Regions from separate parts of the Arthrobacter sp. StoSoilB5 genome, predicted to be linked through region 2. Evidence: riboswitches for the same ligand, from Rfam matches in the RefSeq annotation. Region 2 holds a riboswitch; the other holds the start of a gene.

Region 1 (7,539 bases), 540 kb from region 2:
CTGGCGGCCTCGTTCGTGGCATACGTCGTGATTTCGCTCCTCACGCCTCCCACTGCACCAGAAGTCCGGGCTGCTTGGGACAAGCGGGTGGCCGGTGCCGTCTCGGAGGAATTGCCCCTGGAAGCCCACCCGGTCAGCAGCCACACCGCCAGCTAGCTGTACTCAGTCAGTAGGTTGTTTGCACCTGCTGATGGGTGGTTTGCCTCCGAGGCTGCCGTGCGGCCGGTGGTTGTTGTAGAAGTCTAGCCATGGCTGCAGGGCGTCTGTCCGGGCCTGGTTGGAAGTGAATGGTTGCCGGTAGGCCCAGCCTTCTTGAAGGGTGCGGTTGAAGCGTTCTGCTTTGCCGTTCTGCCAGGGATGGCGGGGTTTGATCAGGACGTGCTTGGCGCCCAGTGCAGCGAGTGCGTCCTGGAAATCTTTCGATAACCGGTAGGCAAAGGCGTTGTCGGTCATGACCCGTCTGACTGGCGCGCCGTTGGCTGCCATGGCCGCTGCGGCCCGGGTGAGGAACCCTGCGCAGGTCGGGCCTTTCTCGTCGGGCAGGACCTCGGCGTAGGCCAGACGAGTGTGGTCATCGACGGCCACGTGGACGTAGTCGAAACCGACCCTTGTATGGCCTGTTGAGTGGTTGCGGGCGGATTGGTTCGGGTCTGCCCGCCAGCCTCCGCCGTCGGGAATCCGGCCTAGTTTCTTGACGTCGATGTGGATCATGTCTCCGGGAGCGTCGCGCTCGTACCGGCGGTCCGTGGCACGGGATGCCCGGATCCGTTCCCCGGTCACCGGGTCCAGGTCCCACAGCCGGGGCATACCCGCGCGGGTCAGAATCCGGGAGACCGTCCGGGCGCTCGTCCCGCACCGGGCTGCCAGGCCCGCTGGCCCTTCGCGGTGCTTCACGCGCTGGGTCAGGACATCGGCAACCAGCGCAGCAGAAGTCGCGTGTGGGCACGACCTTGGGCGGGAGCTGCGGTCCTCGAGGCCGGCCCAGCCATGGGTGCGGTACCGGCTGATCCAGCGGTGCGCGCAGGTCCTTGAGATGCCCATTTCTTTGGCCACATGGGCCACGGGACGGCCGGCGAGGACGCGCTCGATAAGGATCCGCCTACCGGTCGGGGTCAAGCGGGCATTACGGTGGGACATGAAGACCTCTTAGTCGTTGGCTGTGTGTGGTAACCACCAACCTAAGAGGTCTTCACCTATTCACGATGTAACCAACGTCCTGACTCAGTACAGCTAGCGGCCCAGGGCCACAAGGCACCAGGCTTCAGGCACCAGGCTTCAGGCACCAGACCTCAGGCATCAGGCACGAACTGAACTGAGCAATGTTCGACGGCGGCGCCGCCCCTTTTCGGGGCAGCGCCGCCGTTGCTCTGTCCGGGGACCGTTGTGCTGTCGGGGACCCGTTGCGAGGCCCACTCTGCGCGCTATCCAGGCCACAAAAGGCGCAGAGCAGGCCCCACAACAAGCAGGCCCCGTAACAAGGGGGGGTAACCAAGGACGCTACTTCTCCACTCGGCACTCCTCCAGTACAGTGGTGCATGCTTCAAGAGAGGTGGCGCCAAGCTCCGACTGGCCACACACCAACCCCATGTTCAAGGGTGGTTCGGATGAGGAAGCGGCCCGCCCCGGACCAGAGACAACCGAGCGGGCAAGAGCACTCCCCCAAAGGAACAGTCCTTGCCGTACCAAGGCGTTACCACCCCAAGCCAAGGCGTTACCGCCCCCATCCAGGGCATCCCCACCGAAACCAAAGCGCGGACCGTGCGGGTGATTCCCGGCGTCGACCTTGTCCTGGGGACTGTGACGCTGGTACTGAACGGCGGGCTGCACCGGTTCCGACACCCCGAGCCGCGCTTGATTGCGCAGGCGCTGGCCCAGGCCGTGCGCCCTTCGCGTTGGTGCGAATCGTCCAGGACGCTGACCGTGACTGTTGCAGCGCTCGGGTGTTCAGCAGGGCTCGAGCGTCATTTCACGTTTGGTGAAGAAGGCCCTGCCTAGGGTTCTTCGTCTTCTTCCCCGCGGAACTCTTCGGTTTCGTCAAGGGGGACAACGCGCTCGTCGTCTTCCGGGACGTCGATTTCCTCCACCCAGGGTTCGTCGACTTCCTGGTCGTCGCTGTAGTCATAAGCGGGGTCCGACTCGATGGTCTCCCGTACCGGGTGGTTGGCGTGCGGTTCGGTGGTATCCATGCTGCAACCTCCGTCTGGTGGGCTGGCAGGCAGCCCGCTGACCGAGTGCGGGGAGGGCCCCCGCCCCTGTCTATCCATCTGAGCACTGTGCCCGCAGGCGGTCAAGGCAAGGGCCGGCACGGGACCAAGGAGGGCTCGAAGCAGAGTGTTTCCACCCCGGAAATTAAGGCACGCCGAACATTCCAACTAAGGAATACCGGCCAAAAATCCGCGCCAATAAGCGGTACAGTGGGCGTGCAATGGGGCCGCAACTACCCCACCCAGCACAGGAGAGAAAGTGCAAAAGCACCAGGAATCCCACGGTCCGTCGAGCCCCGCTCCGGACCCCGCCCCCGGATCCGGAACACCACCCCAATCAGGCCGGCCCACGTCCTCGGACATCAGGCGGTGGCGTCAATACCTGGCTGACGAGCGTGCCGAAGCCGCTGTCTACCGGGAGCTCGCCCAGCGTCGCGACGGCGAAGAACGCCAGATCCTGCTCGCCTTGGCCGAGGCAGAGGGAAGACACGAGGCACACTGGCTCAAGCTCCTCGGAGAACACGCCGGAATGCCGAAGGGAGCTTCCACCCGCAGCCAGATACTGGGCTTCCTGGCCCGGCACTTCGGCTCCGTATTCGTGCTCGCGTTGGCGCAGCGCGCCGAAGGCCGCTCTCCTTACGGGGCCGAACCCGCTGCGACTCCGGCCATGGTTGCCGACGAGCAAATCCACGAAGAAGTTGTCCGGGGCCTTGCCACCCGTGGCCGCAACAGGCTCTCCGGTACCTTCCGTGCCGCTGTTTTTGGTGCCAACGATGGCCTGGTGAGCAACCTTTCACTGGTCATGGGTATGGCCGCAACGGGCGTTCCAAGCCCGGTTGTACTCATGAGCGGCGTGGCGGGATTGCTGGCCGGCGCCCTTTCCATGGGTGCCGGCGAGTACGTTTCAGTCCGGTCGCAACGGGAGTTGCTAAGCGCCACACTGCCCACGCAGGCAACCCTCACCGCCGCCCCGTCCTTGGATATTGAGCACAACGAGCTCGTGCTGGTGTACCTGGCTCGCGGCATGACCCGCGAGGCCGCCGAACACCGGGCCGCCGAACGCATGGGACTCTTCAGCTGCGACTGCGATCCCAGCCTCTCCTTGCAACCCGAGAAGGAGCAGCCCGCCGACGACCATGAAACCGTGGGGTCTGCCTGGGGGGCTGCGATGTCCAGCTTCTGCTTCTTCGCTTCCGGTGCCATCGTGCCGATCCTTCCGTTCATTTTTGGCATGACGGGCGTGGCGGCACTGGTAGTAGCCGGCGTACTGGTGGGGATCGCGCTCCTGGCGACTGGCGCCGTCGTCGGGCTACTGTCCGGAACCTCACCGCTGAGCCGTGGCTTCCGGCAGTTGGCGATCGGCTTGGGCGCTGCGGCCGCCACCTATGGGCTTGGCCTCGCGTTCGGAACGATGATCGTCTAGGCGGTAATGTTGGTTCGTCCTCCGCGCGGCCCCGCGTGACCGGGGCGTGAGGAATGGAGAACCGTGGATTCGGAGCAGTCGCCGTTGCGCGCGCCAAAACACCGTCGTGCCGGCACAACCCTCCAGATTCTTCGCGGCCTACTCATGGCTGTCCTCGCCGCCGTGGTGGCTGTGTTCGTCAGCGGCCTCCTCCACGGCGATCCTCGCATCACCAGCCTGCTTCCGGGCATTGCCCTGCCCAATTCGCCCAAGAGTGAGCCAAGCCAGCAGGCCCCGCCCCGGGCCCTGGACGCACCGCCTCCGGGAGTGGAAGAGGCAGACGCCCCGCTGGCCTCGCCGCTGGCTCCAGAACACGCCAGCGATTCGTACAAGTTCCTGGCAACCAACGACGACGGCACTCCGGTTGGGTACTCACCGTGCCGCCCCTTGCACTACGTGGTGAATGGCGCCACCGCGCCTGAGGGTACGGACAGGCTGCTCAGCACCGCAATCGCCAATATCTCCGCAGCGTCCGGAATCCAGTTCGTCAACGATGGCAGCACAGACGAGTTGCCAACCGGGAAGCGCGAACCGTACCAACCATCCAAGTACGGCGACCGGTGGGCTCCGCTGCTGATTTCATGGACCACTCCCGAGGCAGCTCCGGCGCTGGCTGACAACGTCATCGGTACGGGCGGCAGCACCATGTACTCCCTCAACAACGGCCCCAAGAGCTACATCACCGGCAGCCTGGAGCTCGACACCCCGCAAGTGGCGGAGCTCCTTGCCGAGGAAGGCGGTTCTGACTACGTTCTGGCGGTCATGCAGCATGAGCTGGGGCATGTCATGGGTTTGGACCACGTTGATGATCCTGTTCAACTGATGTACCCGGAGATTGGCGCCCCGGACGGGTTGGCTGCAGGCGACCTGAACGGCCTTCACCTGCTGGCCTCCGCTCCCTGCCGCAAGGACATCTGAAGCTGCGCAGCCGGCCCGCAAATCGCCATGGACTCGCGGCGCCATGGGTTCTATCCTGACGGAAGCGGCCGACGACGGCGCACACCGTCCGATTGGGCCGTCCCGTGAGGGGGTCCGATGGAACCTTATGGGTCGCCACCATGGCCAGACCCCTATCCCCCGCCGCCTTATCAACCACCCGCCAAGCAACCCATCAAGCACAGCAGTATCGCCGCCATCCTGCTCCTGCTAGGCATTCTCGGTTTAGTCTGTGCCGGTGCATACTTCAGTGGCGAACTGCAACGGTTCTGGTCCGATTCCGCTACGCAAAGCCAAGCGCCGCGGCCAGGGCTGGTTCCCTTTGGCCAACGCCAGGATCCACTTCCCGGCTTTGAAGAAGCCGATGCACCCCTGGGCACGCCGGCGCCGTTGCAGCGGACCAGCACTTCCTATAAATTCCTGGCCGTCAAGGAGGACGGAACCCCCCTCGCCTACTCCCCCTGCAGGCCGATCCACTACGTCGTGAACGCAGATCTGGCCCCGACCGGCTGGTATTCCATGGTGGAAGACGCCGTTCGACAGGCCAGCCTGGCCTCCGGCCTCAAGTTCATCTATGACGGCCCGACGTCCGAGATCCCCACCACCAACAGGGCCGGCTACCAGCCCACCACCTACGGCGACCGCTGGGCCCCGGTGCTCATTGCCTGGACCACCCCGGAGCAGGTGCCCCGGCTGACCGGCCAAACTGTGGGGCTGGGTGGAAGCTCCTCTATCGGCCTGAGCAACGGTTACAAGGCCTATGTGACTGGCTCGGTGTCGTTGGATGCGCCGCAGTTCGCCGGGATCATGGACTCGCCCCAGGGCAAGGAAGTGGGCACGGCCGTGATCATGCACGAACTCGGGCATGTGCTTGGCCTGGACCATGTTGATGACCCCCGCCAGCTGATGTACGACCAAGCCTCGTGGGTTCGCCAGTACGCCGCCGGAGACAAGACGGGCCTTGCCCAGCTTGGCTCAGGCCCCTGCAGCAAGGACTTCTAGCTGGCCACGACTGCGAGCGCGTCCTCCACCGTGTCCACCAGGAAGATTCTGTCCGCCATGGGCCTCCCGGCGGCGAGGCTCCGCAGCATGGGCCATGCCGGGTACGTCCGTTCCCAATGGGCCCGGCCCACCAGGACCATGGGAGTGATGGTTTCGGGGGCACCGTAGTAGTTTTCGCAGGCGTCCTGGAAGATCTCCTGTACGGTTCCGGCCGAACCCGGCAGGAACACGATCCCGCCGTTGCACAGCTCCAGGAGAATCGCTTCGCGGATCGCGTTGGCGAAATACTTGGCGATGTGCGTGGAGAACAGGTTTGGTGGCTCGTGACCGTAGAACCAGGTGGGTATTCCCAGCGTCGCGGTGCCTTCCGGATAACTTTCGACGACGGCGGCTGCTTGCCGCGCCCAAGCCGTCACCGAGGGCCTGAACCCAGGAACGGAAGCTAGCACTTGCAGCGCCGCGGTGGAATCGGCGTCGGGCAGTCCACTGAGGTAGGCGCCCATGTTGGCCGCTTCCATTGCGCCGGGACCACCGCCGGTAGCTACCGTGAATCCGGCTTGCGCGAGCAACCTGCCCAGCCGCGCGGCGTCGGCGAATTCCCTGGTTCCGCGTTGAGCGGCGTGTCCACCCATCACGCCCACGAGCTTGGTGCCTGATAGTTCCCCGTTGCCCAGCAGTTCATCCAGGGCGTCGCCAATTGCGTGGTCGTGGAGTGCCGCGGCGAGCGTTGCGTCGAGGCTTGCATGCTTTCCCGGAAGAATGCTCCACTCATAAATCCTCGCGTCCAGCGTGGCTTCATACTCAGTGGCGGAAATGTCCTCATAGAGTTCCCTTGCCGTGTAGAGGGCGCCACGATAGGGGTTGAAGGGCACGCCGCGCATCTTGGGAAAGATGAGTGCGCCCCGGCTTCGCAGGCTCTCCTCAATGCCGTCGTCGAAAGTGCATCCGAGGAAGATCGCGCCCTGCGGGTCCATCATTTTCAGTTCCCGCGAGCGGCCGCGCAGGTCCAAGGACTGCGCGTGCCAGCCGTGCATGGACCCTGCCCCGGACGTAACCAATTTGTCGAAATGGACAATGCTTTCGACGTCGAGGGTCCGCGGACTCGGGTTCAAGGCACCGGATGGATTCATGGCATCAGCGTAGTAGTGCCGAACGGCTTGAGTCCCGTTACGTGCAAGGCGACATTCCGTTGCATGATGAAGCATGAAGACTTCAGATGACGCCGCTGGCGCCCGGCCACGTATCGGAGTTCCGGTCCGCCTCAGCAGCTCAGACAATTCCGACGCCCGGGTGGGCGAAGCCAACCAACTCTTCACCTTCATTGTGGATTTGCTCCGTGAAGCCGGTGCGCAGCCGGTGCTGCTGACTCCCGTTTCGGCCGACAGCGCAGGGCGCCTGGCCTCGGTCATGAAAACGCTCGACGGCGTGCTGTTGCCCGGTGGCGGGGACCTGGAACCGCGTCTTTACGGTCAGGACCCGGAGGATTCGGTGTATGACGTGAATCCGGAACAGGACCATCTGGACATTGACGTCGCCCGGGCCACGATCGACGCCGGGCTTCCGCTGCTGGGGATCTGCCGCGGCCATCAATTGTTGAATGTGCTCTACGGGGGGACGTTGATCCAGGACATGGCACCGTCCATCGTCAACCACAACGGACTGGATCCCGACGACCCCACAGCCAAAGAGTGGGCCTGGCATGACGTAGTGCTGACCCCCGGATCGAAGACCGCCGCCCTTTATGGCTCGCCGGAAGGGACGTCCATCAAGATCGCCTCAGGGCATCACCAGGCCGTGGCCAGGGTGGGCGAAGGTCTGGTGGTGACGGCCATCGCCGACGACGGCACTGTGGAAGCGCTCGAGGACCCTTCCCGCTGGGTTGCTTCAGTGCAGTGGCATCCGGAGGCTTCCCAGCTTCCCGATAGCGTGCGGCTG
Region 2 (7,539 bases):
CCTTTGCCGCCATGGCGGGCTACGACTTCAGGCACCTGATCACGGACTCGGGCATCAGCGCCGAGGACAAAGCCGCGTTCGAAGCCAAGGGTACGGAAGTCATCGTCGCCCCTGCCAGCTAGGCAATGCCGCTAGAAACGCATTCTTGGCGCGTGGAGCACTGAATCGTCAACGTCCCTGGGCACCCACTGGCTGAACGGTGAATCCAGGCTGTACTGGCCGTCGTCGGTCCTTACCAGCGTGCGGAGCTCGGCGTTGTCGGGGTTGTTGAGCGACTCGAAATATTCGACAGTCCAGTGGAACCAGCGCATGCAGAACAACCGCATGGTTAGTCCGTGGGTGACCATGAGGGTATTAGGTGCGTACGTCGGTTTTTCCCAGTGCCGGTAGAGAGTCTCCATGAACGAGGACACGCGGTCGTAGACGTCCGAGCCTGACTCGCCCTCACGGAACCTGTAGAAGAAGTGGCCGTAAAGGTTGCGGAGTTCTTTCTGGTCCTCGATCTCCCCGGCGATCTGGAAGTTGGCCCAGTCCTGCTCCCGGAGCCTGGGTTCTTCGATCACGCGCTCGATCAGCGGGCCCAGGTCCATCGCCTCAAGGGTTTGGTAGGCCCGCAAATAGGGGGACACGTAAACGCGGACCTGCTCGCCGTCGAGTTTCCGCCGGAGGGCCTCGCCTGCTATCCGTGCCTGTTCTATTCCGAGTCCGGTCAGCGGGATGCGGTAGTCCGGCACGCGGTTGTAGATTGACGTGTCGGCGTTCGCGGCGGACTGGCCGTGCCGGATCATGAAGATTCTCCCTGGCGCACTCATCCCACCAAGCATAGGGTCCTGCCCACCAGTGGCACGGGAAGGTGTCCAGTTCACGGCAAAGTGGCAGGAACTGCAGGCAAGATAGGTACATGCTCCTTGCTTCCCGCCGCCGCCTGCGCGCCGAAGTGCTCATCGTGCTGGGCCTGTCCCTGGGCCAATCAGCCGTGTACTCCGTGGTGCAGCTCCTGGACAAGATGACGCGCGCGCCGCTGTCCGAGGCAACCTCCACGCTGAACAGGTCCCAAAGCACCCGCGAGTACTTCGACCTCACGTATCAGCTGCTGGACATCATCTTCGCCTTGGTGCCGGTGGTCCTGGTGTTCTATTTCCTGTCCTCGCACTCACAGGGTGGCAGGGAAGGCGGAAGTGGCTCAGGCTTCACCCGGTTGGGATTCAACTTTGCACGTCCGGGTAAGGACGCTCTGCAGGGATTGGGGCTCGCCGCCGCGATCGGCATCCCGTCACTTGGCTTGTACGCCGCAGGCAGGGCCCTGGGAATCACCACCGCGATTGTGCCCAGCGGCCTTGAGGCTTACTGGTGGACTGTACCTGTGCTGATTCTCTCCGCGATCCGCCACGGGGTGGTGGAGGAAGTGATCGTGGTGGGCTATCTCTTGGACCGTTTCGGAAAATTTGGCTGGAGTACCCCGTTGGCCATCGTCGTCAGCGCGGCCCTTCGTGGCAGTTACCACTTGTACCAAGGCTTCGGACCCTTCATAGGCAACTTCGCCATGGGCCTGGTGTTTGCCTGGATCTACACCAAGACCAAGCGGGTCATGCCTTTGGTCATTGCGCATGCGTTGCTGGACATCGTCGCGTTTGTGGGATTCAGCCTGTTCGGGAAGGCAGTGGGGCTCGGCTAACCAATGCCAGTCCTGTTGGCATTAAAAATATTCGGCCGCCATCGGTGGGTGACGTCGTTGGCACCCGCTGATGGCGGCCGAAGCTTGACCGGACACGATGGACCGGGGAGGGGACCAGGCCCCAAGGGAAGGTGCGCCTCAGATGGTGACGGCGCCGGAGGCGGTTTCGAAAGTGACGGACATGATGCCGGGCGTGCCGTGCGGTGCCATCCACTGGACAGCGACGTCCTCGAGCGGCTTCTCAACGGGTTCGCCCAGCCATTCGGTAACGCGTTCCGCCGAGCCCGCGATGGTGAGGCTGGACATCTTGACGTCACTCTCATAGACCCTGGACGGGTGCAGTGAGGGGTCGCCCTCCCACTTGAGCAGGTACGGCACCTGGGGATCGGCGATCAAGCCGAGAATGCCGATCTGCCGCCACACGAGTTCGCGGCCATCCGGGAACTTGCGGTTGCCCGGAACCGCGGAGCGGCCGAGGCGGTCTTCGAAGGGGGCTAGGTCGTCAACGGCGACGCACCAGCCCATCCAACCGCCGCCAGCTGCTGAGCGCGCGCGGACCGCCTGGCCAAAGGGTGCCTTGTCGGAAGCGGGGTGGTCCAGGACCTCCACGACTTCCAGGTATTTGTTATCCGCCAAGGGAATGATCATGTTCCGGGTACCGAAGCGCGGGTGCACTCCGCCCCGGACTGCGTCCACTCCCAGAGCTGCGGAAATTCGTTCGGTAGTGGCCAAAAGGCCATCTCGTTCACAAGCGTAAGAGACGTGATCCATGCGCATGGCTTCATCTTGGCACTTTGTGATCGGGGTCTCAGCTAAGGGAAGCCTAACTATCATGGGACCTCAGCTGTGTGCCGCCGGAATGCGTCACGGTGGGTCGCCTGAAGACCGAAAAATACTGCCTTCGTCACAAAGCTGTCCAAGGCCCCGGACGCTTCCTAGACTGGCCCCAGCCAACGCCTCCAGCGATCCACGGCAAACCCGCGCGCCACTAAAAGGAGAATTCAATGTCCCAAGGATGGTCTTTCGAAACCCGCCAGATCCACGCAGGGCAGGAACCCGACTCTGCCACGGGAGCGCGGTCGCTTCCGATCTACCAGACCACTTCCTTCGTGTTCCCCAGCGCAGAGAGCGCGGCAAACCGGTTTGCGCTGGCTGAGCTTGCCCCCATCTACACCCGCATCGGCAACCCGACGCAGGATGCCGTGGAGCAGCGCATCGCCAGCCTGGAAGGCGGACTGGGCGCATTGCTCCTCAGCTCAGGACAGGCCGCGGAAACGTTCGCCATTCTCAACATTGCCGAGGCCGGCGATCACATCGTCGCCAGCCCCAGCCTGTACGGCGGAACCTACAACCTGTTGGCCCACACGCTAAAGAAGTTCGGCATCTCCGTCACGTTCGTGGAGGACCCGGACAATCTGGACCAGTGGCGGGAAGCTGTGCAGCCCAACACCAAGCTGTTCTTCGGTGAGGTAGTTTCCAACCCGCGCCAGGACGTGCTGGACATCGAGGGCATTTCACGCACCGCGCATGAGGCCGGTGTGCCGCTGATCGTGGACAACACGCTCTCAACCCCATACCTCATTCGTCCCATCGAATGGGGTGCGGACATCGTGGTGCACTCGGCCACCAAGTATCTTGGCGGCCACGGTGCGGCGATCGCCGGCGTGATCGTGGACTCCGGAAACTTCGACTTCGGAAAGGACCCGGAGCGCTTCCCCGGATTCAATACCCCGGACCCCAGCTACAACGGACTCGTTTACGCCCGGGACCTGGGCAAGGACGGCGCGCTCAGAGCCAACCTCTCCTACATACTCAAGGCCCGTGTGCAGTTGCTGCGCGATCTGGGTTCGGCGGTTTCCCCCTTCAACGCCTTCCTCATTGCCCAGGGCCTGGAAACCCTGAGCCTGCGCGTTGAGCGCCATGTCTCCAACGCCACCAGGGTTGCCGAATGGCTTGAGTCGAGGGACGACGTCGAATCGGTCGCCTTCGCGGGGCTGCCCTCCAGCCCCTGGTACGACCGCGGCCGGAAGTATGGCCCCAGGGGCACCGGTGCCGTGGTGGCGTTCACTATCAAGGGCGGTGTCGAGGCCGGCAAGCGCTTCGTCGACGGCCTGGAGCTGCACTCCCATGTTGCCAACATTGGTGACGTCCGCTCGCTGGTCATCCATCCGGCGTCGACCACCCATAGCCAGCTCACAGTGGAACAGCAGGTGGCCGCCGGTGTTAATCCAGGCTTGGTCCGGTTGTCCGTGGGAATTGAGCATGTAGACGACATCATCGCTGACCTGGAGGCCGGGTTCCGGGCTGCCAAAGGCGCTTAAGCGCACTGGGAGGAGTGGCCGCCCGCCGCAGTCGAAAATTCGCCGGGCGGCCCTTCGCCGTGCGTGTTCCTGAAGCAAACGACCCCAAACCGTCACACAGCTGTCACATTCTTCGCCAAAACACCCGTATTTTTCCTAGACTCTACGTATTAGGTCATGAGTGCCAGTGACAGCCCCGGCTTGCTGGCCGGCAACCCTCCTCCGCGGTGGGGTGCCCCGGGTGAAGACCTGGCCTGTCGCACGCAAGGCGACGGGCAAGCGCGAGGTTAGGTGTCAAAGGAATGACCATTACTGCTACAGCACTCCCCAAATCGGGCGAAGAAGATGGGACGGTCAAGTACGCCGGCGTAGGTCCGCTGGAACTTGAAGCCGGCGGTTTCCTCCCCGATGTTGTGTTGGCCTACGAAACCTGGGGGCAGCTGAACGCTGATGCGTCCAACGCTGTCCTCGTTCAGCACGCACTGACGGGAAGCACGCATGTGGCCCGCGGCGCAACGGATGAGGAAGGCTGGTGGGAGCAGCTTGTCGGTCCCGGTGCGACGATCGACACCAACCGGTTCTTCGTTATCTCCATCAACATTGTGGGCGGCTGTTACGGCAGCACTGGCCCGTCGTCCGAGGCGCCGGACGGGCGGCCTTGGGGATCCCGCTTCCCCCTGGTCACTTTGCGCGACAGTACGGCAGCCGAAGCGCGCCTGGCCGATGCATTGGGCATCAAAGCATGGCACGCCGTCCTGGGCGGTTCCATGGGCGGCGCCCGCGCACTTGAATGGGCTGTGACCTATCCTGAGCGCGTTCAGCGGTGCGCAGTTATTTCTGTCGGCGCCTACAGCACAGCCGAGCAAATCGCTTTCGCCCAGTCGCAGACCCTGGCTATCCGCCAGGACCCCAACTTCAACAATGGCGACTACTACGGTGGACCGGCTCCCGAGGCGGGCCTCGCCCTGGCCCGCCGGATAGCCCACATCACCTACCGTTCCGCGCTGGAGCTTGATTTCCGCTTCGGGCGGGAAGCGCAACACCAGGAGACGCCGCTGGCCGCTGCGGTGCTGGGGGAACGCGGCCGCTACCAGGTGGAAAGCTACCTCGACCACCAAGGCACCAAGCTCGTGCGCCGGTTCGACGCCAACAGCTACATCGCCATCACTGAGGCACTCATGTCCCATGACATCAGCCGGGGCCGTGGCACCTTGAAGGACGCCTTGGCAAGCACCACTGCCGAGTTCTTCGTGGCAGCCGTCGACTCGGACCGCCTCTACTTCCCGGCCCAGTCATTGGAGCTGGCGCAAAATCTGCCAGGCAATGTTCCCGTCCACGTCATCGAGGCTCCCATCGGCCACGATGGCTTCCTGACCGAAATCGGCCAACTGTCAGAGCAACTGCGCGAGGCCTTCTTCGCCTAAGCCGGCTCAGCCATTCATGATTTCGCCGCGCTGCTTCATGTAATCCTCCATGGCAATTTCGCCGTTGCTGAACTTGAGGTCCAGTTCGGCCAACTTGCGTGCGCGGAAGCCTTGGTGCCCGGAACCGCTGTTGCTGGGGAACGTAGTTGAAGAAACGTTCGACGGCGGTCCCGCCGGCGGTGCCGCATCCGCCGGGCGGATGTGGGTGGGCTCGGGAGAATAGCCGGGGTAGTTTTGCGGCTGGTAATTCTGCTGCTGTTGGTAGCCCGGCGGAGGAAACCCCTGTGGCGGGTAGCCCGGACGGGAGAAGTTGCGGTCCTGGAGCCGCCGCGCCCGGGACTTGTTGTATATGCGGATCCCCAAGGGAATCAGCCACGAGCAGACGATGATCCAGAAGATCAGATTGTTCACGGTGCAGGCCTCCTAGGTCTTAACCCAGCTTAGTCCCGCAGATTCACACCAACTTTGCCTCCATGCCCAGGAACTTTCCGTAGCGCTCCACTTCTGCCTCCAAAGCATGGTGTTCGGCTGTTGTGGCCGGCCGGTTCATTCTGACGTCGATTTCGCAGATCCCACCGCTGAAGGCGTGCCGCCACCATCCGGCCAACCTGCCATCCAGCAACACCACGTGAATGGGAGCATCGCCCTCCGGGAAGTAGGGCGCCTTTCCGCCGAGGTAGTGCCGCGACTCCGAATAGCCCATCACGTACTCGTCGTAGCACTGGATGAGATCGACCCGGGGAAGTCTTGGCCCGGCGTCGGCTGGTGGGGGAGACGCTGCAAGCACATCGATGTCTTCGGCCGGCAGGTAGAAGTCCAGGCCGTCAATTGCCACGGTGGCCAGGGCGCCAGGAGCCCACTCTCCAGCCGCCTGCACGCCAAGCCGCACATCCTTCATGGTCAGTCCGGACCACGCGGCGCAATCCTTGACTGTGGCAGGTCCCCGGCTGCTGAAGTATCGCAGCGCCAACTGGCCCAAGGCCCACTCGCGGTCATCGCCCGTCAAGGAAGTGTCGCCAGGTGTGGGCACACGTTCCTGGAAGAGGGCGTAGGTCTGCTTCAGCGCGCCGCCAGCGGAGCGGACCGGAGCGCCGCTCACCAAAATTTTGCTGATCTCCGCGTGCATCAGGTGGTAAATGAAGCCAAGGCCTTTGCTGGGAAGCCCCGCCTGTTCCAGCACGTCGGCTAGTTCTTCGCGGGTTTTGTGGGCGCCACCGGCCACAGCTTCTGCAAGGATCCGCCCACTGACGGCGGTAGTGGCCTCATCAACTCCCGTCTGCCTGTACATGCCCTTGTTTCCTTGATGCAGGCGATCGGCAGACAAACCCATCAACCAGCCGAGGTCCTCACGATGCACAAAATGCCACGTCGGCCGCAGGATGTGCGTCCGCAGGATCCTGCCGTCAGCCACAGCCTCCTCTACTTGCCCGGCAGTGCTGCCGTTCGTTCTCTGGGCAAGAGTCCATCGGGCATAGGGAAATTCCTGCGATTGCACGGCGAGGAGGTTGCGCAGCACGTCATCGACGCTCCCGCCGAAAGGAGCCCGCAACTGCTGACGGCGCAGGCGCAGGCGGACAATGTCTTTAGGCTGCATTGAACACTCCTGGCCGCAGTCGCATTACCTTAGCCGCGCGGCAGCATGGTGCCGTTGGGTCCGAAGACCGGTCCCGGCGTCGGGCGTTTGGGTGTAATGCCATCACCGGAGGATCTGTGCCGCAGCCTGCGGATAACCCACGGGACAAAGTACTCACGGGCCCACACCAGGTCCGAGGAACGGGCCTCGCGCCAGGTGCGCGCCGGAAGGGGCTTCGGAACGAGCGGTTCCAGGCTGTGATGGACGTTCAGGGCTTCCAAGACCATCATTGCGATGGTGTGGTGTCCCAGGGGTGAGAAATGCAGGCGGTCTTCGTCCCACATCCGGGGATCGGCCAACTGCCTCAGCGACCACATATCCGCAATGATTGCGTCGTGCCGTGCCGCCACCGTCCTGAGGTTTTCGTTGTAGATTGCCACCTTGCCGCGGATGCGGCCCAAGACCGAGGAAGCTGTGTCAGGTCCGTTGAACAGCACTACCGTGGCTCCACTGGAGCCCAGTTCCTGTACGGCTGCGTCCAGCTTCTCCGCCAACTGGTCCGGGTCG

The links. A riboswitch is a leader RNA that binds a small molecule or an ion and turns the genes downstream of it on or off. The one in region 2 is predicted to bind S-adenosylmethionine.
Region 1: linked by a shared signal. The riboswitch ahead of LDN75_RS05010 (hypothetical protein) and the one ahead of LDN75_RS07260 (homoserine O-acetyltransferase) in region 2 are both predicted to bind S-adenosylmethionine.

The regions. Positions count from the first base shown of each region.
Region 1 covers NZ_AP024646.1:1,058,449-1,065,987, reverse strand. Annotated here, with positions in the region: gene LDN75_RS05020 (sodium:solute symporter) at 1-156, shown strand, start outside; gene LDN75_RS05015 (IS481 family transposase) at 163-1,137, opposite strand; SAM riboswitch class IV at 1,539-1,658, shown strand; gene LDN75_RS05010 (hypothetical protein) at 1,675-1,995, shown strand; gene LDN75_RS05005 (hypothetical protein) at 1,992-2,186, opposite strand; gene LDN75_RS05000 (VIT1/CCC1 transporter family protein) at 2,464-3,627, shown strand; gene LDN75_RS04995 (matrixin family metalloprotease) at 3,691-4,584, shown strand; gene LDN75_RS04990 (matrixin family metalloprotease) at 4,702-5,604, shown strand; gene LDN75_RS04985 (Rossmann fold nucleotide-binding protein) at 5,601-6,734, opposite strand; gene LDN75_RS04980 (gamma-glutamyl-gamma-aminobutyrate hydrolase family protein) at 6,808-7,539, shown strand, end outside.
Region 2 covers NZ_AP024646.1:1,600,900-1,608,438, forward strand. Annotated here, with positions in the region: gene LDN75_RS07235 (DeoR/GlpR family DNA-binding transcription regulator) at 1-122, shown strand, start outside; gene LDN75_RS07240 (histidine phosphatase family protein) at 132-788, opposite strand; gene LDN75_RS07245 (CPBP family intramembrane glutamic endopeptidase) at 902-1,675, shown strand; gene LDN75_RS07250 (VOC family protein) at 1,814-2,452, opposite strand; gene LDN75_RS07255 (bifunctional o-acetylhomoserine/o-acetylserine sulfhydrylase) at 2,680-3,996, shown strand; SAM riboswitch class IV at 4,149-4,263, shown strand; gene LDN75_RS07260 (homoserine O-acetyltransferase) at 4,278-5,399, shown strand; gene LDN75_RS07265 (hypothetical protein) at 5,406-5,810, opposite strand; gene LDN75_RS07270 (winged helix DNA-binding domain-containing protein) at 5,854-6,993, opposite strand; gene LDN75_RS07275 (SGNH/GDSL hydrolase family protein) at 7,023-7,539, opposite strand, start outside.